DNA from 2 places in the Variovorax durovernensis genome. Region 1 is predicted to be linked to the other one. Evidence: riboswitches for the same ligand, from Rfam matches in the RefSeq annotation. Region 1 holds a riboswitch; the other holds the start of a gene.
What was found. Region 1 has a riboswitch for manganese ahead of mntP (manganese efflux pump MntP). Riboswitches for the same ligand answer to the same signal wherever they lie in the genome.
Positions count from the first base shown of each region.

Region 2: it holds a riboswitch for manganese, as region 1 does, so the genes downstream of both, ACWV14_RS31950 (TMEM165/GDT1 family protein) here and mntP (manganese efflux pump MntP) in region 1, are expected to answer to the same signal.

Region 1 is NZ_CDRNCW010000001.1:3,372,189-3,381,095, forward strand. Features, by position in the region: gene ACWV14_RS16020 (SDR family oxidoreductase) at 1-31, shown strand, start outside; gene ACWV14_RS16025 (FMN-dependent NADH-azoreductase) at 36-707, opposite strand; gene ACWV14_RS16030 (LysR substrate-binding domain-containing protein) at 841-1,746, shown strand; gene ACWV14_RS16035 (hypothetical protein) at 1,934-2,122, opposite strand; yybP-ykoY riboswitch at 2,345-2,517, shown strand; gene mntP (manganese efflux pump MntP) at 2,530-3,099, shown strand; gene ACWV14_RS16045 (hypothetical protein) at 3,142-3,768, shown strand; gene ACWV14_RS16050 (hypothetical protein) at 3,937-4,140, shown strand; gene ACWV14_RS16055 (LysR substrate-binding domain-containing protein) at 4,165-5,109, opposite strand; gene ACWV14_RS16060 (FMN-dependent NADH-azoreductase) at 5,214-5,900, shown strand; gene ACWV14_RS16065 (diguanylate cyclase domain-containing protein) at 6,251-8,907, shown strand, end outside.
Region 2 is NZ_CDRNCW010000001.1:6,721,279-6,730,185, reverse strand. Features, by position in the region: gene ACWV14_RS31985 (hypothetical protein) at 1-214, shown strand, start outside; gene ACWV14_RS31980 (monovalent cation:proton antiporter-2 (CPA2) family protein) at 234-2,219, opposite strand; gene ACWV14_RS31975 (KpsF/GutQ family sugar-phosphate isomerase) at 2,310-3,311, shown strand; gene ACWV14_RS31970 (KdsC family phosphatase) at 3,311-3,859, shown strand; gene lptC (LPS export ABC transporter periplasmic protein LptC) at 3,856-4,518, shown strand; gene ACWV14_RS31960 (SDR family oxidoreductase) at 4,546-5,331, shown strand; gene ACWV14_RS31955 (RNA recognition motif domain-containing protein) at 5,415-5,960, opposite strand; yybP-ykoY riboswitch at 6,220-6,398, shown strand; gene ACWV14_RS31950 (TMEM165/GDT1 family protein) at 6,418-6,981, shown strand; gene metX (homoserine O-succinyltransferase MetX) at 7,200-8,447, shown strand; gene metW (methionine biosynthesis protein MetW) at 8,444-8,907, shown strand, end outside.

The DNA.
Region 1 (8,907 bases):
GAAGCTGCGCGAGCAACTGCGCTCGGCCTGATTCTTCAGGCCGCGGCCTGCAGCTCACCCACCAGCGTCTCGACGCGGGCTAGCGCGGCGGCGATCGACCGGTCGAGCAGGTCGCCGTGGTCTTCGGCGTGCTCGATACCCACGCTGTGCATTTCGGTGAGCCCCAGCAGTGCCAGCGGGGCGGTGATGCCGGGTGTCAGCAAGTCCATTCCCGCCTGGAACTCGCCGGGCCCGTAGCCGCTGCTGCCGCATGAAGTGAGCAGCACCGTGCGGCGACGGCGCTCTGCCAGCAGCGGCACGTAAGGGTTGTCGCGGGTTCGGTCGAAGTCGAAGGTCGCGCCGATGCGCACGATGTTGTCGATCCACGACTTCAGCGGCGCCGGCATTCCGAAGTTGTACATCGGCACGCCGATCACGAGCAGGTCGGCGCGGCGGACTTCGGCGATCAGCGTGTCGCTTTCCGCGAGCACTGCATGCATCCAGGGCTCGCGCTCGGCGGCCGGGGTGTAGCCCGAGGCGATCCATTCGCCGGTAACGTGGCCCGGCGGCGTGGCGCCGATGTCGCGGTAGATCACCTCGTCGTCCGGCCGTGCGGCACGCCAGGCTGATACGAAATGCCGGCTGAGCCTGCGCGAGTGCGATCCGTGGGCATGCGTGCCAGAAAAACCGGGGCGGGCGCTGGCGTCGATGTGGAGCAGGGTGGTCATGGTCGGATCCTCTTCGTTGCTTGGTGGGATGAAGCTGTTTCAGCTGTCTGCTTGACACGGTTCTCAATTTATCCAAGCATCCGGAGCGCAACAAACGATGATTTCTTTGCATTGCTGAAAAATTAATTCATTCATGAGCAATCTGCGCCAACTCCCGCCACTGGCGTCGCTGCGTGCCTTCGAGGCGGCAGCGCGGCATTGCAGCGCCAAGCTCGCGGCCAGCGAGTTGTCGGTCACGCCTACAGCCATCAGCCATCAGGTGCGGCAACTGGAAGACTCGCTCGGCGTCGCGCTCTTCATTCGCCAGCCGAGGCAACTGGTGCTCACGCCGCAGGGGCGCGAGTTGCAGGCGGTGCTGAGCGAATCGTTCAATGCAATGGCAAATGCCGTGGCACGGCTTCGGGCACCGCCGCAGCGGCAGGCCATCACACTCTCGGCCACGCCGGCCGTTGCGGCTCGCTGGCTGCTGCCGAGGGTCGGTGCCTTGCGGGCGCTGCATCCGAAGCTGGACTTGCGCATCCACGCATCGCACGAAGCGGTGGCGCTCGACGGCGTCACCGCCGACATCGCCATCCGCTACGGACGCGGGCAGTGGCCGGGCATGGTGGCCGAGAAGCTGTTCGACAACGTGTTTGCGCCAGCGTGCAGCCCCGTGCTCAAGCTGAAAAAGCGGGGCGACCTGACACGGCACATGCTGCTGCACTTCGCGTTGCCCGGCAGCAGGAGCCAGCCGGGCACTTGGACCGCATGGCAGGAGCAGGCGCAGGTGCCCGGACTCGATGTGTCGGCGGGACCGGTGTTCTCGGACGAGACACACACCGTGTCGGCCGCGCTGCAGGGCCAGGGCGTGGCGCTGATGAGCCTGGCGCTGATTGCGGACGAACTGCGTGCGGGCAACCTGGTGAAGCCTTTCGGCCCGGAGCTGCCCGGGTTGCCATTCCATCTGGTGTGCCCCGAGGCGCGGCGATCGGAGCCCGCAGTGGCGGCGGTGTTCGAGTGGGTGAGAAGTCTGCAGCCGCTGGACGGAAGCGGGGCATGAGGAAGCACAAAGAAAAACCCGCCGTGGCGGGTCAAGAGCAGCCCTGGAGGAGGGAGGAGAGGAATGGGCTGCTGCGGATGATTGTCCGAACCGAAACTTATGCGACGCTTAAGTGCGGCAGGTTCTGAAGGCGCTGTCGCTGCCCTTCGCTTCGCAACGCATCGGCCCGATCCTCGACGCTACCGCTTTACCAGTTGCTCGAACACCCTGACCAGGGCTGCCGCGGGCGCAACAACCGATTCGCCACGAGTTGGTCGCGTGCGGCCGCATGGAGCGGGAACAGTACCGCCTTGACTTTTTCCACATGCGCCTTGAGCAGCAGGGCTTGCTTCTCGGGCGGAGAAGCCTCCCGCGCGTTGTCCAGCGCGGCGATCATGTCCTTGAAGCGCAGGTTGTAGGCGCCCGACGCGAGGGCGTCGGCTCTGCCGGTCCAGGCTTGCGCGTCCTTGGGGTCAAGCCGGCAACGAGAACCATGGAGATTTCAGCAGGTTGAAAGTAGGCCGGGGCGACGACCTGACGGCGATCGAATGTAGCAAAGCCCTACAGCCAGAACAGGCGCTGTCACAGAGCCCGTGCAAGCAGGCAATTAGAATCGCCGCTCCCTTGGGGAGTAGCCGGCTTCCGGACTTCGGAAGCGCTCACGTCAACATACTCGGTTCGCACCTCGCGACCGTGGCGTGAGCAGCCGAAAGGTTGGCGAGACCAGCGGTGTACGGACGCGGCTTTGGCCGGCGGGTTCGTGCGCCGCGGCGTCTTGAACCGGCCTTGCTTGCTACTTCCAACATGAACATCGCCTCCACGATCCTTCTTGCATTCGCCATGTCGACGGATGCTTTCGCCGCTGCTGTCGGCAAGGGCGCAGCACTGCGCAAACCCTCCTGGCGCGAAGCCTTGCGCACGGGCGTCATCTTCGGCGTCATCGAGGCGATAACGCCTGTCATCGGCTGGGCTGCCGGCCTGGCCGCCGCCAGTTACGTCGAGCGGTGGGACCACTGGATCGCGGTCACGCTGCTCAGCGTGCTGGGGCTGCGAATGATCTGGGAGGGCTGCGGCACGCCCGACGCGGTGGACGACAAGCCCAACCGCAACTCCTTCTGGACCCTGGCCATCACCGGTTTCGCGACCAGCATCGACGCGATGGCCGTGGGCGTCGGGCTAGCCTTCATCAACGTCAACATAGCCTGGACCGCGCTCGCCATCGGCCTTGCCACGCTGACGATGGTGACGCTTGGCGTGATGGTGGGACGCGTGCTGGGCGCCGTCGTCGGCAAGCGCGCGGAGATCGTCGGCGGCGTGCTGCTGATCGGGATCGGGTTCTTCATCCTCTACGAACATCTGAACGGGCTGGCCTGAGGCTTGCAGGATACCGGGCCACAGGCAAGAGAGTCCACGCACATGAGCATCGAGCATCCTCTCGGAGAAATCACGATTCTGACGGGAGCCGAGGTGGTACGCCGTCGGCCCGGGATGTATTTCGATCTCGGTGATGGCGATCTTGCAGCCACGCTCGTGATGCAGGCGCTGTGCCATGCCATCGACGATGCCATGGACGGCTGTTGTACGGCCATTCATCTGCAAGTGGACGGCTCTTGCGTGAAGGTGTGGTACGACAGTGGCATGCCCCTGGAGCCCGCACCCGGGCACCCTGGTGGGACCATCGCTGAAATGTTCCTCACGATTCATGCTGCGTGCCATTCGCACAAGAAGCACATCGAGGTGGGCTCCGAGTTCTGCCGTATCGGCCTTGCCGTTCTCAATGCTGCCTGCAGCGAGCTGACGGCGAAGATCGCGCAAGGCGGAAAGTCCGCGTCGTTGCGTTTTGTTCGCGGCAATCTGTGCGAGCCGGTGATGCTCGAACCGACGCAGGAGCGAGACGGAACCCTGCTGCGTTTCACGCTCGACGCGGGCGTGATCGGGGATGCCGTTGTTCCCCGGGAGGCCGCGCTGCGTCGCGCGATCGAAGCGTTGCTTGTGAAAATGCCGGAGCTGGCTGTTTCATTGGCCTACGGTACCGCTTCATGAACGGGGCGGCGTTCGCCAACACCCGACGAAGGTATTGCATGAAAATGCAAATAAGTCACAAATTCGGCCCATTTCAGATCCGGCGTCCACGCTGCTCAGGAGAAGCCCCGAGCAAGTCTTGAGTACCTAAAGACTACGATCCAGGGAATAAGACAGCCAAGGATCTCCATGGAGACGTACCCGACCCTTCGCCAGGCCACCGGCGTTGCCCGCATTCTCAGCAAGCGCTCGTCCTGCACCATCGTCGTCTACCGGCAAGCGGAGGGGAAGTTCGTGGCAGCGCATTCGACCGATCGGGTAGAGGGAATCATCGAAGGCGTGTACCGCGACGGGTATGTCGTTCCAACGCTCCTGAGCAAGACCGAGCGCTGACGTTGCGCAGCGCCGGTCAGGTCTTCAGGCCAAGCCTTCTGCCGGGCCTGGAGCCTGCGACCCGATCCACTCCCACACCGCACGAACCGCCGGCTCTCGCTCCCGTCCGTTCGCGGTCGCAAGAAAGTAGCTTCCCGTGTCGAGCGCCGGCCCGAACGGCTGCACCAGCGCGCCATTGCGCAGTTCTTCCGCCGAGAGCGTCAGGCTCAGCAGCGCGACACCGTGTCCGCCGAGCGCTGCGAGCATTGCATGCGTCTCGTCGGAGAACGACAGGCCCGACGGGGCCTTCGCCGTGCGTACATGCCGCTGCGCGATGCCTGCTTCCTTGAACCAGCGCGGCCACAGCGCCGGTGCAAGCGCCTGCGGCTGCCAGCTGCAATGAATCAACTGGTGCTTCGGCAGATCGGCCATGCGCTTGAGTCCCAGCATCGGGCTGCACATCGGCGCATAGCGCTCCGGCATCAGTTCGCGCACCGTGAGTCCGGGCCAGTTGCCACTGCCGGAGCGCACCGCGATGTCGGCGTCGCCGCGTGCGAGGTCGACCAGCGTATCGCTCGCGTGCAGCCGCAATTCGATGCCGGGGCAGGCCTCGCGGAACGCGGCCATGCGTGGCAACAACCAGCGGGCTGCAAAAGCGGTGTTGGTGGTCAGCGTGACCTGTGGTGATTTGGTGGGACGGCGCAGCTTGTCGATGCCGGCCTCGAGCACGTCGAAACCCATGCGAAGGTCGTCGAAAAGCCTCTGGCCGGCGGGCGTCAGCGCGAGCTGCCGTGTGAGGCGGCGGAACAACGGCTGCCCCAGCGTGTCTTCGAGTGCGCGCACCTGATGGCTGATGGCCGAGGGGGTGACCGAGAGTTCGAGGGCCGCGCGCTGGAAGCTCAGGTGCGCTGCCGCGGCCTCGAAGGCACGCAGCGAGAGCAGTGGCGGCAGCTGGCGGGCGGCGCGGATGGATGAGCCAATCTCGTTCATTCGAAGAGAAACGATCGTTTGTAGTGGAAGCGCTCCAAACCTAGATTGGAGGCCCGTGCAGTCATTCCGACAGCGCTCCACAAGATACATCCGTTCATCCATCCATGCCACTGAATCTTCTTCACATCGACGCCAGCGCGCGTCCCGGCCACTCCGGCATCGACCCCCACGGCTCGCACACGCGGCGTCTTTCCGCACGCTTCGTCGAACGTTGGCGCCGGTCGCGGCCCGATGACAACATCGACTATCTCGACGTCGGCCTGCAGCCGCCGGCGCATGTCGACAGCCGGTGGATCCACGCCGCCTTCACGCCACCGGCCGCGCGCGAACCATGGATGGCCGGCGTGCTCGCCGAGAGCGATCGGCTGGTCGACCAGCTCGTTGCCGCCGACCTCATCGTGGTGGGCCTGCCGATGTACAACTTCAGCGTGCCGTCGCAGTTCAAGGCATGGATCGACAACATCGTGCGCGTGGGCCGCACCTTCGGCTTCGACCGTTCGCGTGGCGCGGTGCCTTATTGGCCAATGCTGGCCGAGGCGGGCAAGTGCGCGGTGCTGCTGGGCGCGCGCGGAGACCACGGCTACGACGCGGGCGGCCGCGTTGCGCACCACAACCACACGGAGAGCAGCGTGCGTTCGGCCTTCGAATACATCGGCATTACCGATGTGCTCGAAGCGGCGGTGGAGTCGGACGAGTTCGGCGGCGAGCAGCTGGCGCAGTCGATGCGACAAGCGCAGGAGCGTGTGGACACGCTGGTCGACGCGCTGCTGCGCTCGCACGCCGCGGCTTGACGTGATGCCGCGGTTCGTGCGCCGGGCGCCCGCAGCCATTTAGCCAAGTGCCCAAACAGTCGTGCAGCAAATCGACTGTCCGGTGCGTAAAATTGACTGGAGGAAAAAAGTATTCGAAGCGCTTGCGTCCGCACCCCGGCGCAAGATTCCCGCGCCGACCGTCGTACGTTCCCTGTGCCGAAAGCCTTTGGCCCCGGAACCGTGCAAGGCGAACAGGTGTGGCTTGCAAGCTCTATCGTCGCATGCTGAACGCCCCGATACTCTCGCCGGAGACTCCCGCTGCACACGCCTCGGCAGCTTGAACAAGACCAATAATGAATCCCTCGGGCCCTTCGAAACTGCGCTTCGGCTTGCACACACGCCTCAGTCTCGGGGTGGCGGCGGTGGTTCTCACCGCCACCTTCACAATCGCGACCTGCGCGCTGCATTTCGTCAAGTCCAGCCTGCGAGCCTCCATCGCCGGCGAGCAGCTTGCCCGGGTGTCCGCGGTCGCGGACGCGATCGACCAGAAACTGAGCAGCCGCCGCATCCTGCTGCAGACTTTGGGCGACAGCGTGGTGGCCCAGGACTTCAAGGACGCCGAGCCGCTGCAGGCTTTTCTGGAGAAGCACGCGGCGCTCAAGCAGGCCTTCGACAACGTCGCGTTCATCGACATGGAAGGCAACCTGGTCGCCAGCCAGAACGGCGCGGTGCCCATCGGCAGCGTGAACATCAAGGACCGCGCCTACTTCCAGCAGACGGTGGCGTCCAAGGCGGGCATCATTTCCCAGCCCTACCGCAACCGCCTGAACGGCCTGGCGCAGGTGGCGATCACCGAGCCGGTGCTCGACAGTGCAGGGCAGGTGCGCTACGTCATTTCCGGAGCCATCAACCTCAAGGACCGCAACGTCCTGGGCGCGCTCGCCGAGGTCAAGATCGGCAAGACGGGGTACCTGTTCATCACGACCACCGACGGCATCGTGATCGATCATCCGCGTACTTCGCGCATCCTGAACCACGTGCAGGCCGACGGCGGGGCCGGCCCGCAGGTGCTGCGCGCAATCTCGGGCTTCGAGGGCACGAGCGAAGGCGTCGACGAGCACGGCGTGCCCAGCCTCTACGCCTTCGACCGCACCGAGCAGACGAACTGGATCGTCGGCTCGATGTACCCGAGCGCCGAGGCCTTCGCCCGTGTCGACGCCATCGAGCGTGCCGCGTGGATCGGTGCCGTGCTGCTGGCGCTGACCGCGGGCGCGCTGGCGCTGGGCGTGGTGCGCCGGCAACTGCGGCCGCTCGCCGAGCTGCACCGCCACATGCAGGTGGCGCAGCAGTCTCCCCACGAGATCGAGGCGCCGATGCAGTACGCGCACGACGAAATCGGCGATCTCGCCCGCACCTTCGACGAACTGATGAAGCAGCGCCGCGCGATCGAGCAGAGCCTGGCGCACAGCGAGGCGCAGGTTCGCACCATTGCGGACAACATTCCCGCGATGGTCTCGCACATCGATGCGTCGCTGCGCTACACCTTCGTCAATGCGCACGTGCGCGCGCTGCACAACAACGCGCCGCTGGTCGGCCGCTCGATGCCCGAAGTGCGCGGCCAGCGCGACTTCGCACTGGTGGAGCCGCACATCGCGCGCGCGCTGGCCGGCGAGGCCGTGATCATCGAGAAGCCCGGGGACGCCGCGCTGGGCATCGGCAATCGCACTTTCAAGGCGCACTACATTCCCGACATCGACGCCGACGGCGTGGTGCGCGGCGTGTTCTCCATGACCTTCGACATCACGGAGGAAGTGACCATCCACAAGGCGCTGACCGAGCAGGAAAAGCGGCTGCGCGACGTGACCGACAGCATTCCCGCGCTGGTCGGCTACTTCGACCGCAACCAGAATTGCCTGTTCGGCAACATCCGGGCGCGGCAGATGGCGGGCGTGGGCGACGGCTCGCTGGTGGGGACCACTCTGCGCGCGGCCATCGGCGAGGCCATGTACGCGCAGCACAAGCCCTACCTGCCGGTGATGTTCTCGGGCAAGAAGGTGCGCTTCTCGGTGCGTGCGCCCATGCGCGGCAAGGAAGGCTTCTTCCAGGTCAACCTCATTCCCGACAAGAACCTGCGCGGCGAGGTGGTGGGCTTCTACCTCATGAGCTTCAACATCACGGCGCTCAAGGAAGCCGAGCTGCGCCAGGCCGAGAGCGAACTGCGGCTGCGCGCCATCACCGACAGCATGCCGGCGCTGATCACCTACATCGACCGCGAGGAAAAAATCACCTTCGCCAACGCCACCAGCCGCGAGTGGCTCGGCCTCGACCCGACGCAAGTGCTCGGGCGCCACATGCAGGACGTTGCCGGCCGCGAGGTATATCTCTCGCGCCAGCCGATGATCGCCCGCGCGCTGGCGGGCGAGAAGGTGGAGTTCGAGGCGCGCACCCAGCGCAAGGGCTTCGAGCGCATCACCCAGGTGATCTACGTGCCCGACGTGCGGTCCGACGGCCTGACGCACGGCATCTTCTCGTTGGCGCTGGACATCACCGCGCTGAAGGTGGTGGAGCACAAGCTCATCGAGCTGGCGCGGCTCGACACGCTGACCAACCTGCCCAACCGGCTGGCCTTCAACGAATACCTGCCCGACGCGGTGCTGCGCGGGCGCTTCACCGGTAATTCGCTCGCGCTGATGTTCCTCGACATCGACCACTTCAAGGGCATCAACGACACGCTCGGCCATGCGGTGGGCGACGCCGTGCTGGTCGAATATGCGCGGCGGCTGCAGGGCAGCGTGCGCGGCACCGACATGGTGGCCCGGCTCGCGGGCGACGAGTTCGTGCTGGTGCTCGAGAACCTCGGCGGCCAGGAGGCGGTGGCCACCGTCGCGGCCAAGATCACCGATCGCATCAGCAAGCCGCCCTTCGAGGTGGACGGCCAGCAGATCGAAGTCACGACCAGCATCGGCATCGCGTTCCACCGCGCCGCCGATTCATTGGTGACGGCCGAAGAGTTGCTGGCGCGCGCCGATGCGGCGCTCTACAACGC
Region 2 (8,907 bases), 3.3 Mb from region 1:
ACCAGCCGTCGCGGCAGCCCCGCCGCCACCGGCACCCGCCCCTCCTCCCCCCGAACCCCTGGCCCAGTGCGGCGATCGCAACTTCATCGCAAGGGCGCAGTGCATGGCCGCGCAGTGCCTCAAGGCCGAGTACAAGGCCCACGCGCAATGCGAGGCGGTGCGCCGCCAGCAGCGCATCGACGAAGAAAAACGCAACCCGACGCTGATCAATTGAGCTGAGCGGCCCCGGCCACTCAGCCCTTCTGCAGCCGCTCGATCGCCACGGCCAGCGCGGTCGGCTTGCCGGACAGCACCAGCGTGTCGCCGTCGGTCAGCACCGTGTCGCCGGCCGGCGTGCGCGGCTGGCCGTCATGGCGGCGAACGCTCGCGACGCGCACGCCCAGCGTCGGCAGCGCCAGCTGCTCCAGCGTCTGGCCGACGGCGCGGGCGCCGGCGTTCAGGGTGAAGCTGTTGAGCCGTTCGTGGTCTATTTCGTCGGCCTTGTCGTCGTCGGCGCCGTGGAAGTAGCCGCGCAGCAGGTTGTAGCGCGCGTCGCGCTGGTCCTGCACCACGCGGATCACGCGCCGCATCGGCACGCCGACCAGCGCCAGCGCATGGCTCGCAAGCATCAGCGAACCCTCGATGGCTTCGGGCACCACCTCGGTGGCGCCGGCGGCCTGCAGCTTCTCGAGGTCGTGGTCGTCCTGCGTGCGCACGATCACCGGCACGTGGGCGGCGTGGGCGCGCGTGTTGGCCAGAACCTTCATGGCGCCCGGCACGTCGAGGTAGGTGACCACCACCGCGCTGGCGCGTGCCAGGCCGGCGGCCATCAGGGCCTGCAGCCGCGCCGCGTCGCCGAACACCACCGAGTCGCCGGCGGCGGCGGCCTGCCGCACGCGGTCGGGGTCTAGGTCGAGCGCCATGTACGGAATGCCTTCGCGCTCCAGGATGCGCGCCAGGTTCTGGCCGCAGCGCCCGTAGCCGCAGATGATCACGTGCTGCGCCGTGTTGATGGTCTTGCGCGCGATGCTCGTCATCTGCAGCGACTGTTGCAGCCAGTCGCTGGCCACCAGCTTTCGCACGATGGCGTTGCTGTACATGATGATGAAAGGTGTCGCCAGCATCGACAGCACCATCGACGCCAGCACCGGATTGGCCAGCCACGGCGGCAGCAGGCTGCGTTCCTGCGCCAGCGTCAGCAGCACGAAGCCGAATTCGCCGGCCTGCGCGAGGTACAGGCCGGTGCGCAGCGACACGCCCGAGGTGGCCCCGAGCACCTTTGCCAGCACCGTCACCAGCCCGAGCTTGAACCCCAGCGGCACCAGCAGCAGCACGCCCACCAGCATCCAGCGCTCGACCACGATGTGCCAGTCGAGCGACATGCCCACGGTAATGAAGAACAGCCCCAGCAGCACGTCGTGGAAGGGACGGATGTCGGTCTCGACCTGGTGCTTGTATTCGGTCTCCGACACCAGCATGCCCGCGATGAACGCGCCCAGCGCCAGGCTCAGGCCGGCCAGCTCGGTGAGCCATGCCAGCCCCAGCGTCACCAGCAGCACGTTCAGGATGAACAGTTCCTCGCTGCGCCGCCGCGCCACCAGCGTGAGCCACCAGCGCATGACGCGCGGGCCGCCGTAGAGCAACACGCCGATCAGGAAGGTGGCCTTCAGCAGCGCGAGGCCGAGCGCCTTGGCCAGCGCCTCGGGCGGCGCGCCCAGCGCGGGGATCAGCACCAGCAGCGGCACCACCGCCAGGTCCTGGAACAGCAGCACGCCCATCACGCGCTTGCCGTGCTCGCTCTCGAGCTCCAGCCGCTCGGCCATCAGCTTGATGACGATGGCGGTGCTGCTCATGGTGAGTGCGCCCGACAGCGCCAGCGCGGTCTGCCAGCCGAGCTGCCATGACGGCGGCAGCAGCCGCGCGATCAGCAGCGCGCCGACCGTGGCGATGGCCATCGTCAGCAGCACCTGCAGCAGGCCGAGCCCGAATACGTGCTTTCGCATCGCGCGCAGCTTGGGCAGGCTGAACTCCAGCCCGATCACGAACATCAGGAACACGACGCCGAATTCGCCCAGGTGCCGGATGCCCTCGGAGTTCTGCGCCAGCGCGAGCGCATGCGGGCCGATCAGCACGCCGGCCGACAGGTAGCCGAGCATGGGCGGCAGCTTCAGGGAGCGGCAGGCCACCACGCCGATCACCGCGGCCAGCAAGTACAACAGCGTGAGATCGAACGAAGACATAGGCGCCGATGCTAGAGCAATGTCCGTGCCCCGGGCTTTGCCGGGGCGCGTATGTATATCCCCGGACTGGCCGCCCCGTAAAATCGGCCGATGAGCTCCCGTCCCGTCCCGGCCCCCGTGGTCGACCCCGAAGCGATCCTCTCCCGGGCACGCATCACTTTCGACATCGAAGCCGAAGCCGTCTCCGGCCTGAAGGCCCGCGTCGGGCCGAGCTTCGTCGACGCCGTGCGCAAGATCCTCGAAGTGCGCGGCCGCGTGGTCGTCATGGGCATGGGCAAGAGCGGCCACGTCGGCCGCAAGATCGCCGCCACCCTCGCTTCCACCGGCACGCCCGCGATGTTCGTGCACCCGGCCGAGGCCAGCCACGGCGATCTCGGAATGATCAAGTCGGTCGACCTGGTGCTGGCCATCTCCAACAGCGGCGAGGTCGACGAGCTCACCGTCATCCTGCCGGTCGTCAAGCGCCAGGGCGTGCCCCTGATCGCCATGACCGGCCGTCCCGAATCCACCCTTGCGCGCCATGCCGACATCGTGATCGACGCCGGCGTGTCCAAGGAAGCCTGCCCGCTCAACCTCGCCCCCACCGCGAGCACCACCGCCCAGATGGCGATGGGCGACGCGCTGGCCGTGGCGCTGCTCGACGCGCGCGGCTTCGGCTCGGAAGACTTCGCGCGCTCGCATCCGGGCGGCGCGCTCGGGCGCAAGCTGCTCACCCACGTGAGCGACGTCATGCGCTCCGGCGACGAGGTGCCGCGCGTGCCGCCGTCGGCCACCATCAGCGAGCTGATGCGCGCGATGAGCATCAAGGGCTTCGGCGCCGCCGCGGTGGTCGAGCCCGACGGCCGCGCCTCGGGCATATTCACCGACGGCGACCTGCGCCGCCTGATCGAAGCCGGCGCCGACCTGCGCAGCCCCAAGGCGGCCGACGTGATGCATCACAACCCCCGCACCATCCGCGTCGACGCGCTGGCCGTGGAAGCCGCCGAGCTGATGGAGCAGTGCGGCATCACCCGGCTGTTCGTGATCGACGGCGCGGGCGTGGTCGTGGGTGCGATCAACACCAACGACCTGATGCGCGCGAAGGTCATCTGATGGCGCTCGAGTTCCAGGCCGAGACCTTGCTCGCCGCGCAGGACGTGCGCATCGTTTTCTTCGACATCGACGGCGTGCTGACCGATGGCGGCGTGTACTTCACCGAACACGGCGAAACGCTCAAGCGTTTCAGCATCCTCGACGGCTACGGCCTCAAGCTGCTGCGCAGGGCGGGCATCGTGCCGGCAGTGATCACCGGGCGCGATTCCAAGCCGCTGCGCGTGCGGCTCGAGGCGCTGGGCATCGAGCATGTGCGCTACGGCACCGAAGACAAGCTGCCCGCCGCGCAGGCCATGCTCGACCAGCTGGGCTTCAAATGGGCGCAGGCTGCGGCCATCGGCGACGACTGGCCCGACCTGCCGGTGCTCACGCGCGTCGGCTTTGCGGCGGCGCCGGCCAACGCGCATGCCGAGGTGCGCGGCATTGCCCGCTACGTCACACAGGCGCGCGGCGGCGAAGGCGCGGCGCGCGAATTCTGCGACCTGCTTCTCACCGCCTGCGGCCAGTACCGCGCCATGCTCGACGCTGCCCGGGGCCCGAACACATGAACAACGTGAAACGCGCATGGGGCCTGGTGCGCGACGTCCTCGACCGCGCCACGATCTACCTGCCGATCATCCTGACGGCGGCCGTCGCGCTCGGCACCTACTGGCTGGTGCGCAATGCGCCCAAGCTGCTTGAGCCCACCGCCAAGGCCGCGCCCACGCATGAGCCCGACTACTTCATGCGCGACTTCGTCATCAAGAACTTCCTGCCGAACGGCGACCTGCGCAGCGAGCTGTATGGCGTCGAAGGCCGGCACTATCCCGATACCGACACCATCGAGGTCGACAAGGTGCGCATGCGCTCCATCTCGCCCGAGGGGCTGGTGACGCGCTCCACCGCCAACCGCGGGCTGTCGAATTCGGACGGCAGCGAGCTGCAGCTGTTCGGCAACGCGATCGTCATCCGCGACCCGTCGGTGGGTCCCGATGGCAAGCCCACGCCGCGCCTGGAGTTCCGCGGCGAGTTCCTGCACGCCTTCGTCGACACCGAGCGCGTCACGTCGAACCAGCCGGTCACGCTGATCCGCGACAAGGACCAGTTCACCGGTGACACGCTCGACTACGACAACCTGAGCGGCGTCGCCAACCTCAAGGGACGGGTGCGCGGCGTGCTGATTCCGTCGGCCGCCGCCGCCGCTCCCGCGCCTGCCAAGAAGCGCTGACAACGAGAAGACCCCGAAAGATCACGCATGACCACCTCGGCCCCGCTCGTCTTCATTACCGGCGCGTCGAGCGGTATCGGCCAGGCCCTGGCCGCGAGCTTCTATGACGCAGGGTATCGGCTGGCGCTGGTGGCCCGGCGCACGGCGGAGATCGAAGCCTGGGCGAAGTCGCGCGGGCTGAGCGCGGACCGCTACCGGGTCTACAACGCCGACGTGGCGCAGACCGACAGCATCGTGGCCGCCGGCAATGACTGCATCGCGCAGCAGGGGCTGCCCGACGTGGTGATCGCCAATGCGGGCATCAGCATCGGCATCGACACCGCGGAGCGCTCGGACCTCGACGTGCTCTCGCAGACCTTCGCCACCAACAACGTCGGGCTGGCTGCAACCTTCCATCCTTTCGTGCGGGCGATGGTGCAACGCGGCAGCGGGCGGCTGGTCGGCATCGGCAGTGTTGCATCCATCCGCGGCCTGCCGGGCCACGGGGCGTACTGCGCGAGCAAGGCCGGAGTGGTCGCGTACTGTGAGAGCCTGCGTGGCGAGCTGCACAACAGCGGTGTGAAGGTGGTCACGCTCTGCCCCGGCTACATCGACACGCCGTTGACGCAGGGCAACCGCTACGGCATGCCCTTCCTCATGAAGGCCGAGGACTTTGCCGCCCAGGCGCTGCGTGCCATCGAGTCCGGCACGAGCTACCGCGTGATTCCGTGGCAGATGGGCGTGGTCGCCAAGATCATGCGCATGCTGCCGAATGCCGTACTCGACCGCGCGGTGCAGGGGCGCGGGCGCAAGAAGCGAAGCGGCGAGGCCTGAGCGGGCGCGAAGAAAAGCGTGCGGCCAAAGAAAAAGGCTCCGGAAGGAGCCTTTTGTGTTTTTTGTGCTTCGAGGTGCAGGGCTCAGTAGCCGCTGTTGCCGCCGCCGCCGTAGCCACCGCCACCACCGCCGCTGCGACCACCGCCGCCACCGCCACGGGGGCCGGCGCCGTAGGGGCTGCGGAAACCGCCGTCGCCACCACCACCGCCGCCACCACTGCGGCCACCGCCGCCGTAGCCGCCGCCACCGCCGGAGCGGCCACCGCCGCCACCACCACCGTAGCCGCCACCACCGCCGCCGCCGTAGCCACCGCCACCACCGCCGCCATAACCACCACCGCCGCCGCCGTAGCCGCCGCCACCGCTACGCGGGGGACGAGCTTCCATGGGACGTGCTTCGTTGACGACGACGCTGCGGCCGCCCAGGGGCTGGCCGTTCATGCCGTTGATGGCGGCCTGTGCTTCCGCGTCACTGCCCATCTCGACGAAGCCGAAGCCCTTCGAGCGGCCGGTGTCGCGCTCCATCATGACCTTGGCGCTGGTCACTGCGCCGAACTGGCCGAAGGCCTGTTCGAGATCACCGTCGCGCACCGAGTAAGGCAAGTTGCCGACGTACAGTTTGTTGCCCATCAAGGGACTCCTATAAACACATCAAGAAAAGCGATGGAGTCCCGAAAGCATCACTCAAACGAGAGCGTCGAGTCGCGCGAAACTGACCGATCACCGAACTGCCTCCCCACCAAAATGAAGTGGGAGGCTCGTGCATTATGGGTGAAATATTCGAAAAGCAAGCAGGAATTTGCTTCTTGAGGTAGCGCCTGTGAAAACAATCAAAAGCTAGCGCCCGCTTACAGGATCAGGTGAGGCCCTTGGCGCTACAGGTAGAATCTCGCCCGTCATTGGGGAGTAGCCGCCTTCCGATTTGCGAGAGGGGCCCGCGTCAACAGACTTGTCCTGCCCCACAGGACATGGCGCGTGCAGTGAGAAAACACCTGGCGAGACCTTTGACCGTGTAACTTCGGGAATATGGCCGAAGGTGTTGCACGGTCAATTGCGTCCTTCGGCCAAGAAACCCCACGTTCAAAAAATGGAAGCTTTTCTCGTTGCAACCGGCGTAGTTGCGCTCGCCGAAATGGGCGACAAGACCCAACTCCTGGCCCTTCTGCTCGCAGCCCGCTTCAGGAAACCCTGGCCCATCGTCCTCGGCATCTTCGCCGCCACCATCATCAACCACGCTCTGGCAGGTGCCGTGGGCAACTACATCACGCGCTGGCTCGGGCCCGAGGTGCTGCGCTGGATTCTTGGCGGCTCGTTCATCGCGATGGCCGTCTGGATGCTGATTCCAGACAAGCTCGACGACGACGATGCCCCGGGCGTGTCGAAGTTCGGCGTCTTTGGCACCACCGTGATCGCGTTCTTCCTCGCCGAGATGGGCGACAAGACCCAGATCGCCACCGTCATGCTGGCCGCCCGCTTCACGCACGACTATTTCTGGGTGGTCGCGGGCACCACGCTGGGCATGATGCTGGCCAACGCGCCGGTGGTGTGGCTCGGCGAGAAGATCGTGCGGCGCGTGCCGATCAAGCTCGTGCACGGCATCTCCGCCGCGATCTTCCTGGTGCTGGGCGTGATCATGATCATCGGCTGGTAAAAAAGCAGAGCCCCTTCCAGAAACACCGCGGAACCGGCTTCGCCGGGCCGCAGGTGTTGCCCCCGAAGGGGGTTGGCGAAGCGACACGCAGTGCGCGCAGCCTGGGGGATATACTCGTGCTGCGCCGATTTGCTTCAGCTTGCGGGCGCTTTATAAATCCAGCTAAAGACAGGCGCGGCAGACCCGGCTCGTTTTTGGCGAGGCCGGGTTTTTCATTCATGTCGTCGTCACCTCCCTTGGTCGTCACTTCGCAGTCGATGCAGTTCGCAGGCCCGCTGGCCCTGCGCAGCGGCGCATCGATCAGCGACTACACGCTCGCCTACGAAACCTACGGCACCCTGAACGCCGATCGCAGCAATGCGGTGCTGGTGTGCCATGCGCTCAACGCCTCGCACCACGTGGCGGGCGTCTACCAGGGCCAAGTCCGCTCCGAGGGCTGGTGGGACAACATGGTGGGTCCGGGCAAGCCGGTGGACACCGACCGCTTCTTCGTGATCGGCGTCAACAACCTCGGCTCCTGCTTCGGCTCGACCGGCCCGATGCACGTCAACCCCGCCACGGGCCGCGTCTACGGCGCCGACTTCCCGGTGGTCACGGTCGAAGACTGGGTCGACGCCCAGGCCGCCCTGCTCGACGCGCTCGGCATCAAGACGCTCGCTGCCGTCATGGGCGGCAGCCTCGGCGGCATGCAGGCGCTGTCGTGGACCTTGCAGTACCCCGATCGCGTGCGCCACGCCGTGGTGGTGGCCAGCGCGCCCAACCTCACGGCCGAGAACATCGCCTTCAACGAGGTTGCGCGCCGCGCCATCGTCACCGACCCCGACTTCCATGGCGGCCATTTCTACGAGCACGGCGTGGTGCCCAAGCGCGGCCTGCGCATCGCGCGGATGATCGGCCACATCACCTACCTCAGCGACGACGTGATGAACGCGAAGTTCGGCCGCATCCTGCGCAGCGCCGTCGAAGGCGAGGCCGCGGGGCTCGACTACCGCTACTCCACGCAAGACGTCGAGTTCCAGATCGAAAGCTACCTGCGCTACCAGGGCGACAAGTTCAGCGAGTACTTCGACGCCAACACTTACCTGCTCATCACTCGCGCGCTCGACTACTTCGACCCCGCGCGCAGCCACGGCGGCAAGCTCAGCACCGCGTTCGCCAATGCCACGGCCAAGTTCCTGCTCGTGAGCTTCAAGACCGACTGGCGCTTCTCGCCCGCGCGCAGCCGCGAACTCGTGAAGGCGCTGCTCGACAACCGCCGCAACGTGAGCTACGCCGAGATCGACGCGCCGCACGGCCACGACGCCTTCCTGCTCGACGACGTGCGCTACATGGGCGTGGTGCGCTCCTACTTCGAGCGCGTCGCCAAGGAGACGAGCGCCGCCGGGCCGCCCCAAGGCGCGGGCCCCCTGAAGGGGGTTGGCGCAGCACTCGAAGCGGCAAGCCTGGGGGGGAGTACTACTGCATGAGCGACCTCGAACATCAACGATTGATCGCGGAGCTGGTGCCCAAGGGCTCGCGCGTGCTCGACCTCGGCTGCGGCGACGGCGCCCTGCTCGACCTGCTGCAGCGCGAGCGCGGCTGCACCGGCTACGGCGTGGAAATTGCCGACGGCAACGTGCTGCAGTGCGTGCGCCGCGGCGTCGACGTGATCCAGCTCAACCTCGACGAAGGCCTGTCGATGTTCGACGACGCTTCGTTCGACGTGGTGCTGCAGATCGACACGCTGCAGCACCTGCGAAATGCCGAGGTGATGCTGCGCGAGACCGCGCGCGTGGGGCGCATCGGCATAGTCGCCTTTCCCAACTTCGCGCACTGGCCCAACCGCCTGAGCGTGGCGCGCGGCCGCATGCCGGTGACGCGCCGCCTGCCCTACCAGTGGTACGACACGCCCAACATCCGCGTCGGCACCTTCAAGGACTTCGAAGT